DNA from 2 places in the Caballeronia sp. S22 genome. Region 2 is predicted to be linked to the other one. Evidence: riboswitches for the same ligand, from Rfam matches in the RefSeq annotation. Region 2 holds a riboswitch; the other holds the start of a gene.
The links. A riboswitch is a leader RNA that binds a small molecule or an ion and turns the genes downstream of it on or off. The one in region 2 is predicted to bind glycine.
Positions count from the first base shown of each region.

Region 1 (3,408 bases), on a different replicon from region 2:
ATACGCGAAGATCGTGCATTGCGAAATCGCGGCGACGTCGCCGAGCAGCTTCAGCACTTCGGCGGCGAGCGCGTTGGAATCCTCGCTGCCGATCGACGACACGAGCTCCGTCGCGCGGCTGAGATCCATCTGCCCGTTCGAGGAGACGCGGTCGAGTCGCCAGGAGCGCATGATGGGCTAGACGAGATACGTGTGGGTCCCGCTATTCTAAGCCCGCGCTCTCATCCGCTAACGCGCGATGGCCGAGCGCAGCGCCGCATCGCGGCGCACGATCCAGTTGAAGAGCGGCGTGGCCATCAGCGTGCTGAGCACGGCCATCAGCACGAGGATCGAAAACAGTCCGGGCAGGATCACGCCCGCCGCAAGTCCGATGTTGATGATGATCAGCTCCATCAGCCCGCGCGCGTTCATCAGCGCGCCGATGGCCATCGCGTCGCCGGAAGGCTCGCCGTTCGCGCGCGCGGCCGCCCAGCATGCGATGCCCTTGCCGCCGAACGACGCCAGCAGAATCGCCACGGCCGCGAGCATGATGGCCGGGTCCATCAGCATGTCGAGCCGCGTGTTGAGGCCCGAGTAGGTGAAGAACATCGGCAGCAGAAACACGACGACGAAGGGCTGCAGCATGTCGCGCAACTTTTCCGTCAGCGGGCCGCGCGGCAGCGCGACGCCGAGCAGAAAGCCGCCAAAGACTGCATGAATGCCGATGGCGTCCATTGCGAATGCGCAGAGCGAGAACAGCGCCAGCACGGTGGCGAGCACGCTCGTGGGCAACGGCGCGTGCGGATTCAATCCGGCCGCGAGCCGGCGCAGCAACTTGCCGCCGGCGAAGATCATGAAGAGCGCGAAAGCCGCGCCGCCGCCGATCGCTGCATACGCGCCCATCCACGAGCCGCCGAAGCTCGCGAGCACGATCGCGAGGATGCACCACGCGGCGGCGTCGTCGAATGCGCCTGCCGTCAGCGCGAGCGTGCCGAGCGACGTGCCGGTCAGCCCGCGCTCGTGGATGATGCGCGCGAGCATCGGAAACGCGGTGATCGCGATCGCCGCGCCGAGAAAGAGCGACGCCTCGTAGAGCCGCACCTTTTCCGCGAAAAGACCGGGGATCGTGTGCAGCCACGGCGTCAGCGCGAACGCGAGCGCGAACGGCGCGACGATGCCCGCGATCGACACGCTCATCGCGCTTTTAGCGCGGGCGCGGAAGTGGTCCGCGCGAAACTCCGTGCCGACGAGAAACATGTAGAGCCCGACGCCGAGCTGCGCGGCGACGTAGAGCGTGCCCATGGTCGCCTTGGGAAAGAGCGCCTGCTGCCAGTGCGGCAGCAGCATCCCGAAGAGCGAAGGGCCGAGCAGCACGCCCGCGATCATCTCGCCGACGACTTGTGGCTGACCGACGCGCTGCGCGAGCCTGCCGACGAGCTGGCTCGCGAGCACGATCACCGCGGCCTGGGCGAAAAAATAGACGGACAACTGGGAAGACGGCATCTTTTGAGCAGCGAATAACGGACGACCGGAGTCTGAGGGCGAGGGCGGCGATCTGTCAACGTGCTGACGGGGGCTTGCCATGCGCATTTCGTACCGGTATTGTGCAAGCGTTCGACAAAGCGTCACGGAAGAGTTCGTCCTCGCGACGACGCCGACGGAGCAACCGCCCCGGAAACTCTCAGGCAAAAGGACCGTGCGCGCTGGAACATCTGGAGAGCGGCGCCTTTGCGCGCCCACCGAAGGGGAGCCCAGGCTGCCGGCGTGAACGTCGGGTGGCACGCGGGCGAAACTCTCAGGTACATGGACAGATGGGGCATCGGTGCCGGCTGCGGCATGTGGCCAAGGCCGGCGATGCTCAATCAATCTGGATCATGTCATGTCACGAATCGCCATCATCGGCGCCGGGATCACCGGCGTCACGACCGCTTACGCCCTTGCGCAGCGTGGTTTTCACGTCACCGTCATCGAGCGTCATCGCTATGCGGCGATGGAAACGTCCTTCGCCAATGGCGGGCAACTGTCGGCGAGCAACGCCGAAGTGTGGAACAGCCGCGCCACCGTGCTGAAAGGCCTGAAGTGGATGTTCACGCGCGACGCGCCTCTCCTCATGAATCCGCGGCCCGGCTGGCACAAGTACAGCTGGATGGGCGAGTTCCTGCGGCAGATTCCGAACTATCGTGCGAATACGGCCGAAACCGTGCGCCTTGCGATCGCGGCGCGCGAGCATCTGTTTCGCATCGCGCGCGACGAGAAAATCGACGTCGATCTCGAACGGCGCGGCATCCTGCATTTCTACGCGAGCCGCAAGGAGTTCGACGCCGCATCGAAGGTCAACGAGATCCTGACCGGCGCGGGCCTCGACCGTCACGCGGTCACGCCGGAAGAGATCGCATCGATCGAGCCGACCTTGCGCGGTGCGTTTCATGGCGGCTTCTTCACGCCGTCCGATTCCACCGGCGACATCCACAAGTTCACGCGCGGACTCGCCGATGCATGCGCGCGGCGCGGCGTCGAGTTCCGCTACGACACGTCGGTGACATCGATCGACGAACAGGCGGGGCGGCTCGCGCTCAACGTCGAGCACGCGGGCGAGACGCAGGCGCTCCAGTTCGACGGCATCGTGATCTGCGCGGGCGTCGGCAGCCGGGCGTTCGCATCGATGGCGGGCGATCATCTCAACGTCTATCCGGTCAAGGGCTATTCGATCACCGTCTGCCTCGACGACGCGCGCAGCCGTGATCACGCGCCGTGGGTCAGCCTGCTCGACGACCGCGCGAAAATCGTCACGAGCCGGCTCGGCGCGGACCGTTTCCGCGTGGCGGGCACGGCGGAACTGAACGGCTTCAATCGCGATATCCGCGCGGATCGCATCGCGCCGCTCGTCGAATGGACGCGGCGTCATTTCCCCGATGTATCGACCGCGCGCGTGATTCCGTGGAGCGGCCTGCGCCCGATGTTGCCGAGCATGCTGCCGAAGGTCGGGCAGGGCAAGCGTCCGGGCGTGTTCTACAACACCGGGCACGGGCATCTCGGCTGGACGTTGTCGGCCGCGACGGCTGAGATCGTTGCGGAAACGGTGTCGCAGCGCCTACCTTCGAAGCGCGTGCACGTCGGCGCATCGTCGCAGGTGAGGGTGAATACGCCGGCGTGATATCGTCGGCGCACTGTTCACTGTCCGAAGGAGCGCGCAATGGCCGAACTCGTCAATTGCCTGTGGTTCGACGGTAATGCCCGTGAAGCGGCGGAGTTTTACGCCGCCACCTTTCCCGATAGCCGCGTCGGCGCGGGCCATGCGTCCGCGAAGCCGGGCGTGGGGCAGGGGCCGGAACTGACCGTCGAGTTCACCGTGCTCGGCCAGCGCTTCCTCGGACTGAACGGCGGCCCGAACTTCAAGCCGAACGAAGCGGTGAGCTTCATGGTGCATAC
Region 1 is NZ_OZ180037.1:232,504-235,911, reverse strand. Features, by position in the region: gene ACEN42_RS24795 (helix-turn-helix transcriptional regulator) at 1-171, opposite strand, end outside; gene ACEN42_RS24790 (cation:proton antiporter) at 229-1,482, opposite strand; glycine riboswitch at 1,598-1,686, shown strand; glycine riboswitch at 1,689-1,793, shown strand; gene ACEN42_RS24785 (D-amino acid dehydrogenase) at 1,859-3,133, shown strand; gene ACEN42_RS24780 (VOC family protein) at 3,173-3,408, shown strand, end outside.
Region 1: linked by a shared signal. The riboswitch ahead of ACEN42_RS24785 (D-amino acid dehydrogenase) and the one ahead of gcvT (glycine cleavage system aminomethyltransferase GcvT) in region 2 are both predicted to bind glycine.

Region 2 (3,408 bases):
GTATGTCGAGTTTTATCGCGCGCTGGCGGCGTCGATTCAGGACGGCAAGCCTTTTCCGGTTTCGCCGCAGGACGCGGTCGATACGATGACGATTATTGAGCTGGCGATTCAGAGTGATAGGGAAGGGCGGAGTGTGCCGTTCGCACGGGGAGAGTAATCCGACGTCGAGCAACGCGTGGAACTGGTGGCGGCACCGAGACGCCGCTTAAATTATTTGCCGTTTCCAATGTTTCAATGCGCGTTGACAGTGGTTTATTTCTTATTTTTAACAAGATAATCCATGAACTCGATGACGCTGCTAGTATCCAGACACGCACGCATTAACGTCTGGAGCAAGCGTCATTGAATCTTCCAAAATCCGCTACCTCGGAATGGCTCAGCGAAGTGATCGACATGACGATCACAGCAAGTGGAAACGAGCTCCGGATAAAGCGCATCGAACGAGAAGCGCGAGCGCTCCTCCAGAAAAATGCGGGCCAGCCGGAAATGTGCTGGCTTGTACTCTCGTTCATCGCGTTCTTGCAAGGAAATCGTGGCGACTGCATTCGTTGCGTCGAAGCAGCCAACGCGCTGGCAAACCGCGACGTGACGATACTGGGTAACGCGGCGACGCTTATGTGCGACCTCGGGGAACCTGAACTTGGCGCGAAATACGCTCGCCAATTTGCAGCTTTAAGTCACAGTGATCCGAGATTGGCGATCAACGCCGCCCGTGCGCTTTATGGCGTTCTTCTTTTTGAAGAAGCAGCGGACGTAATGTGCGTTCGGAATGCCGAGTCTTTGCTCAGCCAAGACGATGGTTTCCTCCGCGATTTAAGTGACACGATCACTTTGTTTCAAACCGCCGGCGTTCATGCTGAACTTCGCCAAGCCCTATTGGAATCGGCGACATCGATCGTGCGCGCAACAGGTTGCGAAATCAGACGGGCGCGTCCTGTTCGATATTTCGAATGCACGATGAGATACGAACTGTTCGTTGAAGAGTCGGCCAGTCAGTGTGCCAGCGTGAACTTCGCAATCGCTGAAGGCCTCGTCGAGCAATTCGAAGAAGCATATCCGGAGTTGATCACTTTTGTTTGCCGCCCGCTTGGATCATTCACGCCGCGCGGTATCTCTATTGAAATTTAACGATGAGCATTGACGTTGCAGATTTAATTGGTTTGGCGCAGCAATTATCTGCGGGCGACAGCGAGTGTGAGTGGCGATCGGGGGCGTCGCGCGCCTATTACGCTGCATATCACAAGGCACTCCTGGTTGCGGATAAGTGCCTACCACCCAATCCCTTTTTAGCCGGAGAACATCAGCGCCTGGCGGATCGGTACATTGCGGAAGGAAAAAAGGGCAAAGCGCTTGCATATGTGCTGATAGACCTCAAAAAGGTGCGAACGCTTGCTGATTACCATCTCACAGAATCGTTTCGTCAGCACGATGCAACAGATCTGGTGGCCAATTGCATTGCGTTCTTGCCGAGAGCGGATGAATTTGCGACTCGACAAACTAACGGCACATCCGCGGCAGTCTGAACACAGTTCAGCCAACGCCTCCACCGTCCATCAGACGCGCCCGAATCCGTTTGACAACCCCAATTCGGTCGCGTAAATTCTGCCGCACGCGTCGGGAGAGCGCGTGGTTTCGTTCATGCAGCGAAGACCGCGCCGCCGAAGGGGCACACCCGCAAACTCTCAGGCAAAAGGACCGACTGCGTCGAGGAATTCGTTTCCTCGCACTCTGGAGAGCGGCAGCGGCTTCAGCATGAAGCCAGTTGCCCACCGAAGGGGCGCGCGATGAACCATCAGTCACGCTGATGGTTCGCGCAATCTCTCAGGTACCGAGGACAGAGGGGTCACGCATCGCAACCGCTTCGCGGCATGCGCCTTGCGCGCTGCATCAGGCAGCACGAAGGCGCATCCGGCCAGGCGAAATGTGCGCTGCGTGGCCTTTTTTGTTTCGCGAACCGAGGCCCCGATGACCGAACTTCAACACACGCCCCTGCACGCCGCCCACCTCGCGCTCAACGCGCGCATGGTCGATTTCGGCGGCTGGGACATGCCCGTCAACTACGGTTCGCAGATCGACGAGCATCGCGCGGTGCGCACCGACGCCGGCATGTTCGACGTGTCGCATATGCGCGTCGTCGATTTCGAGGGCGACGCCGTCCGCGAATTCTTCAAGCACGCAATCGCCAATAACGTCGACAAGCTCACGACGCCGGGCAAGGCGCTCTACTCGTGCCTGCTCAACGGCAACGGCGGCGTGATCGATGACCTGATCGTCTACTACTTCTCCGAAACGAATTTCCGCGTCGTCGTGAACGCCGGCACGGCGGAGAAGGACATCGCCTGGTTCGGGCAGTTGAACGCCGAAGGCAAATTCAATCTTTCGATCACACCGCGCCGCGATCTCGCGATCATCGCCGTGCAAGGCCCGAACGCGCGCGAAAAGACCTGGCAAGTGCTGCCGGACACGCGCACGCAAACTCAGGACATCAAGCCGTTCAACGCGGCCGTTTTCCCGTCGACGCAATATGGCGAGTTGATGCTCGCGCGCACCGGCTACACCGGCGAGGACGGTTTCGAGATCGTCGTTCCGGCGACGCAGGTCGAGGCGTTGTGGAACGCGCTCGCCGCCGCGGGCGTGAAGCCCGCAGGCCTCGGCGCGCGTGACACGCTGCGCCTCGAAGCCGGCATGAATCTGTACGGCCAGGACATGGACGAGAACGTCTCGCCGCTCGACGCAGGCCTCGCGTGGACCGTCGATCTGAAAACGGAACGCGATTTCGTCGGCCGCAACGCGCTCGAAGCGAACGGCTCGAAGGCGAATTTCGTCGGGCTCGTGCTGATCAAGGAAAACGGCAAGGCGGGCGGCGTGCTACGCGCGCATCAGAAAGTCGTCACGCAACACGGCGACGGCGAGATCACGAGCGGCACTTTTTCGCCGTCGATGCAGGAATCCATCGCGTTCGCGCGCGTGCCGACAGGCGTTGCCGTCGGGGACACGGTGCAGGTCGTCATCCGCGACAAGCAACTTCCGGCGCGCGTGGTAAAACTTCCGTTCGTGCGCAACGGCCGAGTGTTGGTCGAGCTTTCATAACGCCGTCGCGCCCGTTCCCTCCGATCAAGAAACTCACGAAAGAACCACGCAAGGAGCATCCAATGAGCATCCCGGCCGATCTGAAATACACCGAATCGCACGAATGGGTCCGCACCGAATCCGATGGCACGCTGACCATCGGCATCACCGATCACGCGCAGGAAGCGCTCGGTGACATCGTGTTCGTCGAACTGCCCGCGGCGGGCAAGACCGTTACGGCGGGCGATGCGATCGCCGTCATCGAATCGGTGAAGGCGGCATCCGACATTTACGCGCCGGTTTCGGGCGAGATCGTCGAATCGAACGACGCGCTCACCT
Region 2 is NZ_OZ180035.1:221,258-224,665, forward strand. Features, by position in the region: gene ACEN42_RS01000 (oxidoreductase) at 1-157, shown strand, start outside; gene ACEN42_RS01005 (hypothetical protein) at 343-1,128, shown strand; gene ACEN42_RS01010 (hypothetical protein) at 1,131-1,523, shown strand; glycine riboswitch at 1,606-1,709, shown strand; glycine riboswitch at 1,719-1,848, shown strand; gene gcvT (glycine cleavage system aminomethyltransferase GcvT) at 1,966-3,090, shown strand; gene gcvH (glycine cleavage system protein GcvH) at 3,153-3,408, shown strand, end outside.